One region of the Frankia umida genome, then DNA from elsewhere that is predicted to be linked to it. Evidence: riboswitches for the same ligand, from Rfam matches in the RefSeq annotation. Region 1 holds a riboswitch; each other region holds the start of a gene.
What was found. Region 1 has a riboswitch for cyclic di-AMP ahead of MXD59_RS01115 (transglycosylase family protein). Riboswitches for the same ligand answer to the same signal wherever they lie in the genome.
Positions count from the first base shown of each region.

Region 2: linked by a shared signal. The riboswitch ahead of MXD59_RS00505 (transglycosylase family protein) and the one ahead of MXD59_RS01115 (transglycosylase family protein) in region 1 are both predicted to bind cyclic di-AMP.
Region 3: linked by a shared signal. The riboswitch ahead of MXD59_RS07305 (C40 family peptidase) and the one ahead of MXD59_RS01115 (transglycosylase family protein) in region 1 are both predicted to bind cyclic di-AMP.

Region 1 is NZ_JALKFT010000001.1:281,057-286,833, forward strand. It holds gene MXD59_RS01100 (CAP domain-containing protein) at 1-507, opposite strand, end outside; gene MXD59_RS01105 (DedA family protein) at 663-1,394, opposite strand; gene fbaA (class II fructose-bisphosphate aldolase) at 1,782-2,819, shown strand; cyclic di-AMP (ydaO/yuaA leader) riboswitch at 3,727-3,957, shown strand; gene MXD59_RS01115 (transglycosylase family protein) at 3,965-4,645, shown strand; cyclic di-AMP (ydaO/yuaA leader) riboswitch at 5,153-5,298, shown strand; gene MXD59_RS01120 (transglycosylase family protein) at 5,301-5,777, shown strand, end outside.
Region 2 is NZ_JALKFT010000001.1:134,219-139,995, forward strand. It holds gene MXD59_RS00495 (lipase) at 1-354, shown strand, start outside; gene MXD59_RS00500 (peptide deformylase) at 940-2,601, shown strand; cyclic di-AMP (ydaO/yuaA leader) riboswitch at 3,119-3,266, shown strand; gene MXD59_RS00505 (transglycosylase family protein) at 3,269-3,649, shown strand; gene rlmB (23S rRNA (guanosine(2251)-2'-O)-methyltransferase RlmB) at 3,827-4,888, opposite strand; gene MXD59_RS00515 (PP2C family protein-serine/threonine phosphatase) at 5,647-5,777, shown strand, end outside.
Region 3 is NZ_JALKFT010000005.1:190,599-196,375, forward strand. It holds gene MXD59_RS07290 (Mur ligase family protein) at 1-830, shown strand, start outside; gene MXD59_RS07295 (type 1 glutamine amidotransferase) at 827-1,666, shown strand; gene MXD59_RS07300 (PHB depolymerase family esterase) at 1,759-2,409, shown strand; gene MXD59_RS07305 (C40 family peptidase) at 3,170-4,141, opposite strand; cyclic di-AMP (ydaO/yuaA leader) riboswitch at 4,267-4,445, opposite strand; gene MXD59_RS07310 (hypothetical protein) at 4,832-5,218, opposite strand; gene corA (magnesium/cobalt transporter CorA) at 5,501-5,777, opposite strand, start outside.

The DNA.
Region 1 (5,777 bases):
GGGCGACGCGGTCGCGGCCGGCGACGACCCCGGTGTCACACCACCAGCCTGGACGGCGGTGGGGGTCGGCACGGCGACGATCACCGACGGCGGCTTCCCCGCCGGCAGGCCCGTCTCGCCGGCAGAGCTCGCCGGCACCGTGGGATCACTACCCAGAGTAGCGGCCAGGAGTTGCGGGCGCGCGGACGCGGTCGACTTGGGCACATCCGCGCGTGGGCTGCCCGGCGTCTCCGCCGGCGAGGACGGTGCCCCGCTCGGCGTGGCGACACCCGCGGTGGACGCCGGCACGTCGGCCGCGCCCACCGCGGCGCCAGTGGTAACCGCGGCGCCAGTGGTAAAGGTAGTAGAGGTGGCCTGGACGGCGGGGTCCGTCGCGCGGGTGCCCAGCGCCTCGGATGCCCCGGGGCCGGGCGCCAGCGAACAGGCGGTCAACCCCGCGGCCAGGGCCGCCGTGACGAGCGGGGGCAGCAGGCCCGCCCGGCGACGAGCGACCGGACGGCGGTCCACCGGATGACAGCTGGCAGGAAGAGGCTGGCAGCCCGCGGGCGAGCGCCAGGAACGAGGACGTGGCATCGAATCCTTCGCCTGGTCGGCCCCCCGACCCAGGTCACCGGATCGGTCGCAGCCCAGCCCAACGGTGGCGAACCACGTTTCGGCCCTGGCTACCTCCTCTCCTCTGTGTGCGGCGTGTCGACTGTCCGCGGCGCGTCGACCACGGCCACCCCCGTCGACGGCACCTCGACGATCACCGGCTCGTCCACCGCAGAGTCGGTCCGCACAGCATCCGCCCGCGTCGCGGTCGCCACCACTGGATCTGTGCTCGCGGCTGGATCCGTGTTAGCGGCTGGATCCGTGTTCGCGGCGCGGCGTCGGCCCGCGCGTCGGCGCAGCAGCTCACCGCCAAGCCCGGCCAGCACCGAGACCAGCACGACCACCCCGGCCATCGGGCCCGCCGCATCCCGCAGCCCCGGAATGTCCGCCGCCAGATACCCGAGCACGATCAGGCCGCTGCCCCACACCAGCGCACCGGCGACGGCGGCGGCCAGGAACCGGTGCCACGGCATCGCCACCGCGCCGGCCAGCACGGGTGCGAAGGTCCGGGCCCAGGGCACGAACCGGGCCACGATCAGCGTCACGGCGCCGAACCGGCGATAGAAGTCGTCCGTCCGAGCCAGGGCTGTTCCGTGCCGCCGTTCCAGATAGGGCCGACCCAGCCGGGCCCCGGTGTAATAGCCCGCCACGGCACCGGCGCTGGCGGCGACCGCGACCCCGCCGGAGAGGGCATAGATGGAGACGTCGGCGCCGCCGTCGGCGGCGACCAGACCGGCGGCGAACAGAATGGTGTCGCCGGGCAGCCAGAAACCGACCAGCACACCACTCTCAATAAAGATCATCGCAAAAACGACGGCGTACAGGGTCGTCCCGGACAGGTGACCGACATCCACCCGTCCAGTGTGCCGGCAATCCACCGCGGACAGTCCGACGCGGAGCCCTTGGTCGCCGTGGTGGACCACATCCCGCGCTGTCCCAGGCCGTTCGGACGGCACCGCTTCGCCCGGACGGCGTGGCTTCGCCCGGACGCGCCATGCTCGGACGCGGCCGACCGGCGTCGGCGCAACTGTGCCGCGACGTCCACCGCATCCGGCCACCCGAACGACGCGCGTCGTCATACCCTTCGCCCACCAACAGTCGCGCGGGTGCGCTTGCGCCCGATCGGGCCGGCCCGTGCCGCCTTTTATGGCTGATCGGCGCCCCGACAGCTTCGACAAGGAGCCCCACCGATGCCCATCGCCACGCCAGAGATCTACGCCGAGATGCTCGACCGTGCGAAGTCCGAGGCCTTCGCCTACCCCGCGATCAACGTCTCGTCGTCGCAGACCCTGAACGCCGCCCTGCGCGGCTTCGCCGAAGCCGGCAGCGACGGCATCATCCAGGTGTCCACCGGCGGCGCCGAGTACCTGTCCGGTTCCACGGTGAAGAACATGGTGCTCGGCGCCGAGGCGCTGGCCGAGTTCGCCCACCATGTCGCGAAGGCCTACCCGGTCAACATCGCGCTGCACACCGACCACTGCCCGGCGGACAAGCTGGACACCTACATCCGGCCGCTGATCGCGATCTCCCGCGAGCGGGTGGCGGCCGGTCGCGACCCGCTGTTCCAGTCGCACATGTGGGACGGCTCCGCGGTCGAGCTCGAGGAGAACCTCAAGATCGCCGAGGAACTGCTCGCGGACGCGACCGCTGCCCGGATCGTCCTCGAGGTCGAGATCGGGGTGGTCGGCGGCGAGGAGGACGGTGTCGTCGGCGCGATCGACGAGAAGCTTTACACCACCCCCGGTGACATGTGGCGGACCGCCGAGGTTCTTGGCTCGGGTGACAAGGGCCGCTACCTGCTCGCCGCGACATTCGGCAACGTCCATGGCGTCTACAAGCCCGGCAACGTGAAGCTGCGCCCCACGATTCTTCGGGACGGCCAGGACCACGTCGCACAGAAGCTGGGCCTTGCGGCTGGTTCCAAGCCGTTCGACCTTGTCTTCCACGGTGGTAGCGGTTCGGACCTCAGCGAGATCCGGGAGACGCTGGACTACGGCGTCGTCAAGATGAACGTGGACACCGACACCCAGTACGCATTCACCCGCCCCATTGTGGACCACGCCTTCAAGAACTACGACGGTGTCCTCAAGGTGGACAGCGAGGTCGGCGTGAAGAAGGCCTACGACCCACGAACCTACGGAAAGCTTGCCGAAACGGGCATGGCCGCCCGAGTCGCCCAGGCCTGTGAGGACCTGCGCTCCACCGGCCGTTCGCTCGGGAAGGCCTGACCCAGACAGGAAGGCCCGACGAACCAGCCGGGCTCCATCCATCCGGGGCGGGACGGCCCCGGGCGGGAGAAACAGTCCCGCACCGGAGTCACCGCCCAGAACCGCCGGTCCCCCAGTTGCCGCTCGCGACTGGGGGACCACTGCGTTGCGACACCGTCATCTCGGTCACGGAACCGTCATCTCGGCACATCGAGGGCACCGCCACCGTGCTCCATCGCGGCCAGACGGTTCCGCCCAAAGCCTCCGGCCGTGCCGGATAGGCATGACAGCGCCATGGCCGACCCATGGGGCTCGGACCACCCGCCCACCTACCAGCCAAACGCCACGACCTCTCTACGCAGCGTCAGATCCGTGGCGGCGGGGCCGCCCGGCCGCGTCCCCGGACAGGCGACATGGACCGGACATCCCACCCGTCAGAGTCCGCAATCCGCCCCGAAGCTGTCACGCAGAGACATGATCGATTTACTTTGCGAGACCAAATCACAGCCATGTAACAAGCCGGTTGCAGATCATTGCGTATCTCACAGCTGCCCACGCATCGACCAGCATCGGCGTATTGCCATGTCGAACCCCATCAAGGCAGAATCTGCACACAAAGCCATCAGTCGGATACGGCCGCACATCGCGGCGTGTCGGCGACCAGGTGACGCGTTCGACATAAATCATTACGCTCCGCCCATCGTGCCCCATCGGCAAACAGCGTGAGCAGGCGCGCACAAAACGGCCATTCGAAGATGTCGCCAGGTTGATGAGCGGGCGCGCACGCGCGTTACCAGCCAATGCACCCCATCACCAAGCAGCCACGCCGAGTGTGCTGTTGGTCACGCACCCTATTCAATGCTTGGCGACTCGCCGGACGGCGTGGTTATGGTCATCGCCGTGCCGAACGACAACGTGCGGCATTCGTCGGGCGGCACGCCGAATCCTGCCCCCGACCGGCGATTTCTCCGTCACCATGTGGCAGGAACGGGGGAACCATCTCCGAGCATCGAAAGGATTCGATGCTCTAGGGGTGAAGTCATGCGTCGCCAGACCGGCCGTGGTTTCGGTCTGTGCGCGTCCCAGGATGTCCCTGGCATGACCGGGCAGTTCCCAGCCCGAATCCGACAGCTCACCTCGCAGGCGTGGGGAAGGACTACACATACATGTCCGACGCACGTACCAGTGGCCGACAATGGAGCGCCGGCACCCGTATACGGGCGCGGGTTCTCATGGTTGCTCCAGTTCTCGCAGCGGCGGTCGGCGGCTCACTCGCCGTCGCCGGTCCAGCGCAGGCGGCGACCACATGGGAAGGACTGCGGCAGTGCGAGTCCGGCGGTAACTACACGACGAACACCGGCAACAGCTACTTCGGGGCGTACCAGTTCTCGGCCGGCACCTGGCGCAGCCTCGGCTACACCGGCCTGCCGCACCAGGCCGCACCCGCGGTCCAGGACGAGGCCGCGCTGCGCCTGGCCCAGCGTTCCGGCTTCGGGCAGTGGCCGGTCTGCGGCCGTGGCATGGGCACGGCGCAGCTCGCCGGCGGCTCCTCGTCCGGCGCGGCGGTGCAGGCGTCCCGCACCGCGCAGCGCGGCGCGCTGACCGTCGCCCCCGCGGCACTCTCGACGCCCTCGTACACCCGTACCCTCTCGACCGCGCTGGCCGGGCAGAACCGCGCCGACGTACGAGCCTGGCAGGCGCGGATGAGCCAGATCGGCTACCCGCTCGTCCCAGATGGTCATTTCGGCCCACGCTCCGCCGCTGCCGCCCGCGCGCTGCAGTCCGCCAGGGGTCTCGCCGCCGACGGTGTCGTCGGACCGGCGACATGGCACGCCACCTTCGGCTGAGCCACCCGCCGCACCGCACTGAGCCGGACGCCACCCACAACGCGTCCTTGGACCGGTTGCGACGCCGCCATCCGGCACCATCCGCATCTGGTCCGACCCGCCCGGGGCATGGGGACACAAGCCCCGGGCGGCGCCAGCCGTCCCACCCCGGCCGCACAGGCCGGGCAGCGTGACGCCACGACCCGACCGGTCCCCCCGCACAGCCCGGACGATCTCCGGCGCGCGGGAGTCAACGGGCCGGTCGGGCGCACCACCCCCCACCGGGGCACCCCGAGCACCGAGGTACTACCCGGCCAACCCTTCGGGTACACGGGAGCGACCCCTGAGGTGCACCGGTGTTCCACGATCGGGCGGCCCGTCCGGGCCACGCCTTGTGCGTGGGTCGCCCGGTTGCCACGAACCACCCCGGTTTGCACGGCCTGGACCGGTATCGCTAGAGTGCCGCTCACTCGCCATCAGGCGATGCCGTCGGGACGGACGCCGAGTCCTGCCCACTGTCCAGGCGGCTGGCCGAGCGCACCGACATGGGCAGGAGTGGGGGAACCACTACCGGGCGTCTCCGGACGTCCTTGGGGTTAAGTCGGCTCACGCCGGCCGGGCCATCCCAGTCCGAACCCGACAGCTCACCCCGCAGGCGACACGGGATTGGACTGACATGCCGTCAGCACGGCGTGGAGGTAAGCACCGGGCAGCGCAGGCCCCCTCGGCTGCGACCCGTATCCTGCGCACCACCGGCGCGGTCACCGCCCTGGTGGGCAGCGGCCTCGCGGTCACCGCGGTCGGCGCCAGTCCGGCCGGGGCCGCCACCGCTGACGACTTCGCCAAGCTCCGCCAGTGCGAGTCCGGCGGCAACTACGCGATCAACACGGGCAACGGCTTCACCGGCGCCTACCAGTTCGATGATCAGACCTGGCACGGCCTGGGCTACTCCGGCCGCCCGTACCAGGCATCCCCGGCCACCCAGGACGAGGCCGCCGCCAAGCTGTACAACTCCCGCGGCTGGCAGCCGTGGCCGTCCTGCTCCCGCAAGATGGGGCTGGTCAACAACGGCCCGGCGAGCGTCGGCTCCGGCTCCGGTGACGTCATCGAGCAGGCCCTCACCCCGGCCGAACAGCCGATGACCCTCGACCGG
Region 2 (5,777 bases), 150 kb from region 1:
GTCAGCCGGGGCCAGGAGTGGCAGGGCGACCAGAGCCGCACCAGCGACCAGCTCACCGTCGACGGCCACGGTGTGCTGAACCCGGCGAACACGCCCCGGTCGAAACTCACCCTGCGCGTGTTCCTGTTCGACCAGGGCGCCGACGGTGTCACCGATCTCGCCGCGCCCCTGCCGTTCTACTTCGCGGTCGGTTTCGTCACCGGTGCGGATCTGTTCATCCCGGCGGGCGACCGGTCGGTGGCGGTGACGATGACCCCGCGTGGTGTCGCGGCGGGCCGCACCACCGTGCAGGTGCCCGCCTGGCCCTCGAGCACCGACCGGATCAGCGTCCGGTTCCGCGACGACACCTTCTGAGCCCTTTTCCGCCCCCGCCGATCCGGGCGGACTCCCCGGATCGGCGGCGGCAGGATGGTGGCCCTGCTTGGGCAGGGCAGGGCCACCAGTCAGCGGCCGCTCGGGCGACGGGTCAGGCCCGAACGGACAGGTGCGGCGCCGGCCTTGCTGGCCGCCACAGCCGGCTGCGGTCTCCCTCCCTCCCAATCGGGCGACCGCGGCCAGCCGTGGCGGCCTGGCGCCGGCCCCGCCCGGCGGAGGTCGCGGCTCGACGCGGGGCGGGGCCGGCCTGCGTCCAGAGTCGTCCGATCGGCGGCGGCCGGAAACGTCAGTCAGGCATGCTCTTCTCATATGGCCCCGCCGGGACACCACCGCCGGCCATCCGGTGGGTGCTCCGGCCACCTCTGCTGGGGGAACCGGCATGACCCAGGGAGATGTCACCCTCCCAGGCGTCACCCACGCGGCAAGGTCGGACAACGCGGGATCACCCAAAGGCGGTGTGCGGGTGGCATAGCGTCGTTATCCTGATGTGTCAGTCGGGGCCACGCATCGGGCGATGTGCCCGCCCGCAGGCGAGGGGTGTGCGGCCACCCGGAGGGCCGGCTGATGTCCTACGAGTCCGGCCCCTACCGCGTCTCCGCGGACCTGCTGGCTCGCGCCGACTTCCAGGCCGCCTGCGCGGCCCGGGACTTTCGCACCGCCTTCCGGCTGATGAAGAAGTACGACGGCGCGAGCCAGAACCGGATCGCCTCACCGGTCGAGGGCCTCAGCCAGAGCCGGGTCAGCCGGATCATGCAGGGCGAGGACCATATCGCGCGGCTGTCGCTGATCGAACGCGTCTCCGACGCGCTGCGGATTCCCGGGGCCTTCTTCCAGCTGGCCGCCCGCCCCTGGGAGACCGGCGCCAGCGTGCGGCCCGTCGCCGGTGCGCCGCCGGCCCGCCAGTCCGATCCACTTCGCTCCGGCGGGCCAGGTGGGTCGGGCGGTCCGGGTGGTCTGGGCGCAGCGGGCGGCCTGGGTGGTGCGGGTGGTGCGGGGCAGGGCCCGAGCGGCGGGCTGCTCGTCGAGCAGGACACCGCCCGACTGCGTTACGACGACGGCGTCTACCTCGCCCATCAGCGGCGCCGGATCACCAATATCGGCGACGAGCCCGTGACCCGCTACCTCATGCGCATCTCCGTCGATCGCTTTCCCGGCGACCAGGAACGGGCCGCACGTCTCTACCGCAGCGATCCGCTGCGGTGGGAGGAACTGCGGCTGCGCGCCCACTGCGGGCAGGAGGAGATGGCCTGGCAGGTCAAAACCGACTGGGATGCCCTCAAAGAGGTCTGGCTGTTGTTCGAGAACAGCAGTGGACGGTTTCCGCTCTATCCGGGCGAATCAGCCTGGATCGAGTACTCCTACCAGGTCGGTGAGCAGAAGTGGGGCCCGTGGTTCCAACGGGCCGTCCGGGTACCGACGAGCAGCCTGTCGGTCGTCCTGGACTTCCCCGCTCAGGTCGACCCGGTGGTCTGGGGAATGGAGACCTCGATGACCGCGGACGCGTTCGCGTTCCGGACCGCGATCGCCCGGGTGGACGAAGGCGACCGGCGGATCTTCACCTGGTCGACCAGCAATCCGCCACTGCACGCCCGGTATCGGCTGGAATGGAACTTCCGGGCTGTCTCCGACGGTCGGAATCCGGATACCGGCGAGCAGCGTGAGACCGTCGGTCCACGGCCCAGTGAACAGATGACGGCGGCGGGCATCGTCCAGGCCGATGATCCGGCGCTGGCGCAGCCGGCCCGTTCCTTTGATCTGCCGGCCGAGGCCGAGGACGCCCGGCGCGTGGTCGCCGAGCTGTCCTCGGCGATGGAGCGGGTCTCCGCCCTGCACACCTTCGGTAAGGGCATGGGGATCGCCGCACCACAGATCGGCATCAACCGGGCCGCCGCGATCGTGCGCTCCGCCGACGCGGACATCCTCACCCTGCTCAATCCGCGGGTCATCGAGTCCTCGCCGCAGACCGACGAGCAGTACGAGGGCTGCCTGAGCTTCTTCGACGTCCGCGGGCTCGTCCCCCGGCCCCTGGAGCTGCACGTGGAGCACACCGACATCTCCGGACGCCGGCGCATCACCGTCTACCGGCAGGGCCTCGCCCGCCTGGTCGGCCACGAGATCGACCATCTGGTCGGCCGGCTCTACACCGAACGGATGCGGCCCGGCAGCGCCCCGATCCCCGTGGAGCAGTACCGCGGCACCGGCTCGGCCTGGACCTACACCCCCTGATCCGCCACTACGCGTGACCGTCAGGCCGGTCGGGTCGGCCGGCGGCCACCCGAGCGGACACCGGCTGTGGCCGCACGCCCAAGTCCGAAAAAAGCGATACCGCCCACTATGGCGGACGTACCCGTAAACAACGTACAGTTCATGAAGCCCCACCCGATACGGAAATTATTCCGGGCACACGAGCGTCTTCGTGAATGGGCGAACCCGAATGCCACCAGGGTGTCACGGAAAGCAGTTCACGGCACGCAGGGAGACCGGACACCGAGCAGACCGTGTTATTCTTTCGCCAGCGTGGCGGAACAAATTCAAAATCGGTGTTCCAATGCCCTGGCAGAGCCGACTAGGATCGAGCGCAGGCGCCCGCGCGATAATCGGCGGAAAAGATCGAAGCGATAATCCGGAAGGTATTGTGGCCATCTTCACGGACCCTTGATTTACCCCGGTCACGCCCAGCTATGTTCGTAGCCATGTCGTCGAGTGACGGCAGACGCCGGGTGGCACGCCGAATCCTGCCCCCGCCCGGTAGGAACCAAACCTGTGGCAGGGACGGGGGAACCACTTCCGGGCGTCGAAGGCAGACGTCCTTGGGGTGAAGCCGCCACTGGTGGCCGGGCATTCCCAGCCCGAACCCGACAGCTCACCTCGCAGGCGTGGGGAAGGACAATCTATGTCCAACGCTCGTACGCTCGGTCGGGGCCTCAACCGGATCAAGCTTGGCACTCGTGCCGCCGTTCTCGCCGCCACCCTTACCGCCTCCGTGGGCGGTGGGCTGGCGCTCTCCCAGCCGGCCAGCGCCGCCCCGAACGCGGACCATTTCCTGCGCGCCGTCATTCCCTGCGAGTCCGGTGGCAATCCCCACGTGGTCAACTCCATCGGCGCGGGCGGCCTGTTCCAGTTCCTGCCCAGCACCTGGCACGGTCTCGGTGGCCGGGGCCTGCCGCAGCACGCCAGTGTCGGCGAGCAGTGGCAGATGGCCCGCAAGCTCTACGCGCAGGCCGGCACCAGCCCGTGGTACGCCTCGAAGCCCTGCTGGGGTCACCGGATCTGAGGCCCCGACACCGCGCCGACATCCGCTCTCGGCCGGTTCTGATCCGCACATGATCGATCGGATCGTGCTCGACAGATCGTGAGCCGACCGGCGCGAGGCGACGCGACCCAGCGCGCGGCACATCAGGCCCCGCCCCTCCTCCCGGGGGCGGGGCCTGATCCGTGCGCGGTGCGGGGCTCAGGCGCCGCGTCGGCGGCGGGCGATCTCCGCGAGGGCCACCGCGGCCGCGACACCGGCGTTCAGCGACTCGACCGCGCCGACCATCGGGATCCGCACCGTCACATCGCAGCGCTGCTCCACCAGCCGGGACAGACCCCGGCCCTCGGAGCCGACCACCAGGACCAGCGGGTCGGTGGCCATGGCGAGCTCGTCCAGGCTCAGTGCGGCGTCGGCGGCCAGCCCCACCAGGAACAGGCCCGCCTCGGCGTAGGCGGTCAGGGTGCGGGTCAGGTTGGTGGCCCGGGCGACGGGCAGCCGCGCCGCGGCCCCGGCCGACGTCTTCCAGGCGGACGCGGTCATCCCGGCGGCGCGCCGCTCGGGCAGCAGGACACCGTCCGCGCCGAAGGCCGCCGCCGAGCGCACGACCGCACCGAGGTTGCGCGGGTCGGTCACCCCGTCCAACGCGACCACCAGGCCAGCCGCGGTGGAGCCGGAACGCGCCGATCCGCCCGCACCGGGCCGGACCCGCTCGAGCAGGTCATCGGGATGGGCGTAGCGGTAGGGCGGCACCGCGAGCACCAGCCCCTGATGCGGGGCGGTGCCACACAACCGGTCAAGATCGGGCCGCGCGGAGTCGACGACGGAGATGCCGCGGCGCGTCGCCAGCCGGCGGGCCTCGTCGAGACGCTCGTCGAAATCCAGGCCCGCGGCGACGAACAGCGTCGTGGCCGGAACCCCGGCGCGCAGCGCCTCCACGACGGCGTTGCGACCGACCACGAGTTCGTCGTCCTCACCGCCGCGCCGCCCGCGCGCACCCGCACCCCGCGGGCCCTCGCCATCGCGTGGGGCGGGCCGATCACGATCGGTCGCCGCCTTCGCCGCCGAGGCGGCCCGGCGCTGGGCCGGATGGCCGGGCCGCAGGTGCGCGGGCGGGGTCGCGCCCCGCCCCTCCAACGCCCGCCGACCCTGCCCGCCGCTGCCACCCGCCGCTCCCTTGCGGTGCGAACCGGCCTTACCGGCCCGCCCGCCCTGCCCGCCACGGGCGATCCCGCCGCCGCCGCGACGCCCACCGCCGGCCATTCAGCACCACCCCGGGGTGAACGCACCGAACGAGGACATTCCCGGATGTGAGCCGCTTGCGGACGAGTGCGATCCGCTCCTGGGCGATCCGGCGACGGACGATCCGGTCTCGGGTGATCCGGATACGGGTGATCCCGACACGGATGCCCCGCGCGGACGTGAGACGACCATGTGCCCACGGTATCTGGCGTGACGCACGGTATCCGGTGCCCGGCGGAGAATCCCGCGACACGGACCGGCCCGACCTCGCCGGGCCGTCCTTCACCGGACGCCGGGCCCGGCCGGCGACACCGGCTGTGGGCCGCTGCCGGGGACCCCCGGCTGGGGGGCAGGCCGGACCCGGGCCAGCGACCTACCCGGAGATTGCCGTTCTCGACGACATCGCGCCCTATCCTGATGCGGCGGTCCCCGCCGGGGGTCGTCGGCATCAGACCCTTACGCTCATCCAAGCTCGCGCGCCGACGAAGGAGAACACGCCGGACAGTGGCCTGCCGGTAGCGGTCTCGGTCATCGACGCACCTCGGTGAACCTGGGAAGATACGTCCCCATGATTGCGTGATGACCGGCGTGATCCGATCGACCAGTCCGCAGCGTGCGAACGGCCCCCGACAATGGCCGTATCGCCGGAGCAGCACGCGGGCCTCGTCGGTACCGCGGGCCACCGTGGCGAGTTCTGACGACCGGACCAGCAGGGGCAGGAGGCACCAGCACATGGCTCTGCGCACACCGCCCGTATTCGGGCGTCACCTCCCGGCGGCGTGACGGTGGACCTGAACCCGCACGACGACGCCCCGACGGTGGCCTACCAGTTCGCCGGCGCCGGCGCCTTCGACCCGGAGGACGACCTGCGCCGCTGCCCGGTCTGCGCCGCGCCCGTCTACGCCGACGA
Region 3 (5,777 bases), on a different contig from region 1:
ACCAGCTGGACCGGTCCAACGAGACCCGGCGGATCGCCGCGATGTGGCGTGAACTCGGCGCCGAACTGCCCGACACGACCGTCGTCGCCAATGTGGACGATCCCCTCGTCGCGTGGGCGGCGGCCGGCTGGTCACGGCAGGTGTGGGTGTCGGCGGGGCAGAACTGGACGGCGGACGCGATGGTCTGCCCACAGTGCGCCCGGCTGCTGCACCGCAACGCCAACGGCTGGTGGTCCGAATGCGGGCTGGCCCGGCCGGAGCCGATCGTCTCGGTGATCGGGCCGCGGGAGCTGCGCTGGTACGGCCGCACTGTCCCCGCCCGCCTCGACCTGCCCGGACGGGTGAACCTCGGCAACGCGGCGATGGCCGCCGCCGCCGCCCGCGAGTTCGGCGTGGAGGTCGAGGCGGCGCTGGCCGCGATGACCGGCCTGGGTGACGTCCAGGGCCGTTATCAGGAGGTCTTCCTCGGCGAACAGGGCCGGCGCGGGCGGCTGCTGCTCGCGAAGAACCCCGCCGGCTGGGTGGAGATGATGGAACTGCTCGCCGACGCCCCGCCGCGTCCCGTCGTCATCGACTTCAACTCGCAGACCGCCGACGGCCGAGACCCCTCGTGGATCTGGGACGTCCCGCTCGAACGGCTCGCCGGCCGGCAGGTGCTCGTCACCGGGGAGCGCAAGGAGGACATGAGCGTGCGCCTGGCCTACGCGGAGGTGCCGCACAGCGTGCACCGCAGCGCTGAGGACGCAGCCCAGGCGGCCAACGAGAAGGTCGTCGACGTGGTCGCCAACTACACCGCCTTCCGCGACCTGCTCGTGCGGTGCACCCGATGAGCCGCCGCGGCGTCTCGACGACCCGGATCGCGCTGATCTACCCGGAGCTGCTCGGCACCTACGGCGACGGCGGCAACGCGATCGTGTTGGAACGGCGGCTGCGCTGGCGTGGCCTGCCGGTCGAACGGGTCGATGTCCCCGCCGGTTCGCCGGTGCCCGAAGGGTGCGACATCTACCTGCTCGGCGGCGGTGAGGACGCCCCGCAGGTGCTCGCGGCCGACGGTATCCGGCAGAACCGGGCGATCCCCCGGGCGGTGCACGGCGGTGCGGCGGTGCTCGCGGTCTGCGCCGGCTACCAGGTGATCGGTCAGAGCTTCCCGTCCGGCGGGGAGATCCACGAGGGGCTGGGTCTGGTCGGGATCGAGACCCGCCGTTCCTTCGCCGGTCCGGACGCCCCCCCGCCGGGGCGCGCCGTCGGCGACATCGTCGTCGAACCCGACCCCCGCCTCGGCCTGCCCACCCTCTTCGGCTACGAGAACCACGCCGGACGGACCAGGCGCCTGCCCGGCTGCCAGGGATTCCCCCTCGGGACGGTCCGCCGCGGCATCGGCGACGGCTCCGGCGGTGCTGGTGCCGCCGGAGCTGCCGGTGGTGGCGCGGGCGGGCGTGCCGGTGGGACGGCTGGGCCGGATGACGGCTCGTCCTCGGCGGGGACCGACGGGATCGTGGACGGGCGGGTGCTGGGCACCTACCTGCACGGGCCGGTGCTGGCGCAGAATCCGGCGCTGGCGGACCTGCTGCTGACCTGGGTACATGGCACGCTGCCGCCGCTGTCCGGACCGCCGGAAACCGTTGCACTGCGGGAGGCCCGGCACCGCGCGCTCACCGCCGGCTGACCGCCCAACGGCACCTTCGTGGTGGTCGGGCCACGGTTGTCCGATCACACGTTTGCGGGGTTTCGACTGGGGCGGTGTGGTTCCGTGGGACCGTGGCAGCCAATCCCCTTGCCGGCTGGTGGGGCAAGAACAAACGAACCGGGTACATCGTCGCGGCGGTCGTCGTCGTGCTCTGGGTCTTCATCCAGCATGACAGCGGTCCGAAGACCAAGCGGGACGCGATACCGAAGGGCTACGGTTCGTCCGGCCGGGAGCTGTATGTGCACGCTCCCGGCAGCCCCAAGAAGCCGATTCCGCTCGTGCTGATCCTTCACGACGACAACACCTCGGCCAAGACCTTCGACCATGACAGCAAGGCCGGCTCCGTGGCCAACGAGAAGACCTTCGCCGTCGCCTACCCCGAAGCCGTCGGCGGTACCTGGCGCATCGACAGCCCCGACGGCCCCGACGCCCGCTACATCCGGGACGTCATCGACTACGTGTCGACGAAGAAGAGCAAGATCGATCCGAATCGGATCTACATCTGGGGCGTCGGTGAAGGCGCCCGGCTGGCCCTCACCGCCGTCTGCTCGGCAGGCACCCCCGCCTTCGCCGTCGTGGGCGTCGTGGGCCAGTTCACCCAGGAGCCCCAGTCGCCCTGTGCCGGCCGCGTCCCCGTCGAACGCGTCGCTGAGACGGACTGGGACAAAAAAGTCAGCGAGACCCTCTGGAAGGCCTCCTCAGGCCACCGCCTGCCCGCCTGACCGGCCTTCCCGTCCCCGGCCTTCCCGTCCGGCCTGTCCGTCCGCCCCGTCAGACGTGGGCTGGCGGATGAAGAGAACTGTCGGACGAGGCCCGGCGCAGGGGAAAGGCCGGACGCGGGTCGGCGCAGGAGAGAAGGCCGGACGTGGGCCGGTGGGGATGGGAGGCCCGGGGGGCGCCCCCGGGGGGGGGGGGGGGGGGGGGGGGGGGGGGGGGGGGGGGCGGCCGCCGAGCGGCCCGGCCGCCCGTGGGGGGGCAGATCTGACGTCCGTCCGGCCGGAAGGAACAGACGGCTCCTGCCAGACAGGTGCGGGGCGACCGGTCGAGTGCGGCAGTGACTGGTCGGGGTACGGCTGGGGCCAGGTGCCAAGGGCATGGCGATGGCCGGCCGGGCGGGGAGGGGCGGTCGCATGGCCGGGGTCATCAGCGGCCAGGTTGGGGTGTGGCCGGGTCAGCGACGATGGTGACCCGGTAAGGGCAGCGTGCTGCTGCCGGACGACCGGTCGGGGGAGCATGCCCGACCAGGGCACTGGATGGTGCCGAACGTGTCCAGAAGTACGAAACGTGCCGACGCGTGGACGTGTACGGCTGCTACCTGACCGCGGCCGGAGGGGGGTGGTCGCGGGCGGCGTCAGTCGTCCAGGTCAGGGTCGTGTCCACGGCAGGCGCCGCGAGGTCCAGGAAAGGCTGCTGGCTACCCTCGGGACGTGCGGGAGGGTGGCCGCTGGGCCCGGCTCGGACGAAGCGGTGGCGAAGGTGTCGTCAGATCCGGCCCACGTAGTACGACGTGGTGTAGATCGACTGGAGCTTCACGACGTCGCCGGTGTGCGGGGCGACCCACATCTTGCCGTTGCCGGCGTAGATGCCGACGTGGTAGATGTTGCCGGGCGTACCCAGGAAGATCAGATCTCCGGGCTGCTTGTTGTACATGGAGATCCGGGTGGTGGCGGCGAACTGGGCGTCCGTCGTGCGCGGCAGGGTCTTGCCCAGCTGCCGGTAGACGTACTGGACGAGCCCGGAGCAGTCGAACGAGCTCGGGCCGTCGGCACCGTAGACGTAGGGCTTGCCGGCCTGCAGAGAGGCCAGGTAGACGGCCTTCTCACCGATGGAGTTCGCCGGGAGCGGGACGTCCACGTCGACGGAGACGTTGTCGATGATCGCACCGCGGGTGCGCGAGGCCGCCGCCGGGGCGGGCTGCGCGACCTGCAGGGTGGCGTCGTTCGACGAGTGCGCCGACTGGAGGGCGTCCGTCCCGTCGAAGATCGCGGTGACGTTCGTCGTGGTGAGCACCCGGGCCGTGTACGACGTGTAGCCCTGGTCGTTGGTGTACAGGTGCTTGAAGGTCGCCCAGCCGGTGGGCAGCTTGACCTGCACCTTGACGAGCTGGTTCGCCAGCGGCTCGTGGGTGGCCTCGTTGAACAGCGAGAAGCCGATGTCCACGGGCTCGTTCGGGGTGACCGTCACGTTCGGGTTGGTGACCCGCAGGCCGACCTGCACCTTGCCCGCCAGGGGCGGTGCGTCGACGGTCGTGGTGGTCAGGGTGGTGCCGACGGAACCGTCGGAGCTGATCGCCGCAGCGGCGATGCTGCCGCCGAGGGCGGCTCGCGAGCCGATCTGCGCGGCGAGAGTGACCGGGGCGGTGTTCGTCGACTCGTCGCGCGCCTGGTCGGCGTGGACGTCGGTGGCACAGCCAGCCAGGGCCACTCCGGAGACCGCTACGGTCCCGGTGGTCATCGCGGCGAAGGCACGCGCCCGGCCCCGACTACGGGTGACCGGCGTGGGGGACGGGGCACGGTGACGGCCGCGACCCGCGACGCGTGAATCTTCGTCGAGCTGCACGCTTTGTGCGGACAACGATGTATTCCTTCCCGTACGCCTGCGAAGTGAGCTGTCGGGTTCGGGCTGGGCTGCCCGGCCCGCGGCGTGACCTTCACGCTGCGGACTTCACCCCTAGGCCGGCACCGCGGTTCGGTGCTGGCCGGTGTGGAGGATGGGTCCCCCGCTCCTGCCCCAGATGACGACTCGGAGGGGACACCGGGGCCGGGGGCAGGATTCGGCGTTCGGCCCGGTGTTGTCGTTTCGTCGGCGTGAGACTAGTCCACTCGGATGGTGCGGGTAAACACTAGCTCCTCCCAACTACAGGCAGTGTGCACTGAAGTGCCCGCGCCCGGGCCACCACAAGTGCCGCCTGGCCGAGCCGATCAGGCTGTCCCAGCACGCGAAAACGCCTGGATGGGAGGTGGTCGCCAACCCCCGGATCGATGCCGTGACGTCGTGGAACCGGGTGTCCGCAGCCGGGTCGCCCCGATTGGACACCCACAGGTGGACACGGCCTCGGTCGCACCCGGTAACCGCGGAGCCGGGGCCGTGCAGCGGGCCGCCCGGGCCGTGGTTCATGCCCATCAGGCAGATCCGAGGGGTGCGTCAACGGGGGGTCCGGCCGCGGCGGGAGAGGAAGCCGGCGGTGTCGAGCATCTGGAGTTCGAGGGCGAGCAGCTGGACCTCGCCGGGCAACGAACGCTGGTGGGCAAGGGAGGCGACGGCGGCGCGGGCACGGTCGGCGAGCGCGTCCAGGGCGCGTTGGCGCTGGCGCATCCGGGCCCGCTCCTCCTGGATGGTGCGGACCGTCTCCTCCTGCCAGTCGCGCGTGCGGGCGAGGAACTCGCTGGCGTCCTTGGCCTGACGCTCGGCTTCCTCCAACCGGCTCAACAGGCCGTCGAGGACCTCCAGGCGGCCGACCAGCTCGACGATCAGATCACCGCGGTCGGGCATGGGGGTGGTCGCTCGCCGGGCGGGGTCAGACGAGGGCATGAGCTCCCCTGGGGGGTGGGGGATCGGGGGCTGTGCCGAGCCGCGGAGACGAGGCCCGGTCGCTCCGACACGGATGGTTACGGTAGCCGACGGCGACGACCGAATGTAACCCATCGTACGGATACGTCGGCACTGTCAACTGATAGTAAAAATGAACCATGGACCACCGGCTGGCTGCGTGTTTTGCGGCGTACCGGCGGTTTGGGCGCTATTTGTATGGGCATGCGCTGCGGGGCACCGGTTCCCGGCCGGCGTCAATGACGCAGGTCACTTTCGGGCCGGCTAAAGCCAGCCGTTACGTTTGAACGCCCGGTACAGCAGCAGACAGGCGACCACCATCACGCTCAGGACCGCGGGATAACCCCAGGTCTGGCGCAGCTCGGGCATGTGCTCGAAGTTCATTCCGTAGATTCCGGCGAGCGCGGTCGGAACGGCGGCGATCGCCACCCAGGCGCTGATCCGCCGCATGTCCTCGTTCTGCGCGATGGTCAGCTGGGTAAGTGTGGCCTGGAGCACCGAGGAGAGCAGTTCGTCAAAGTGCGAGATCCGCTCGCTGACC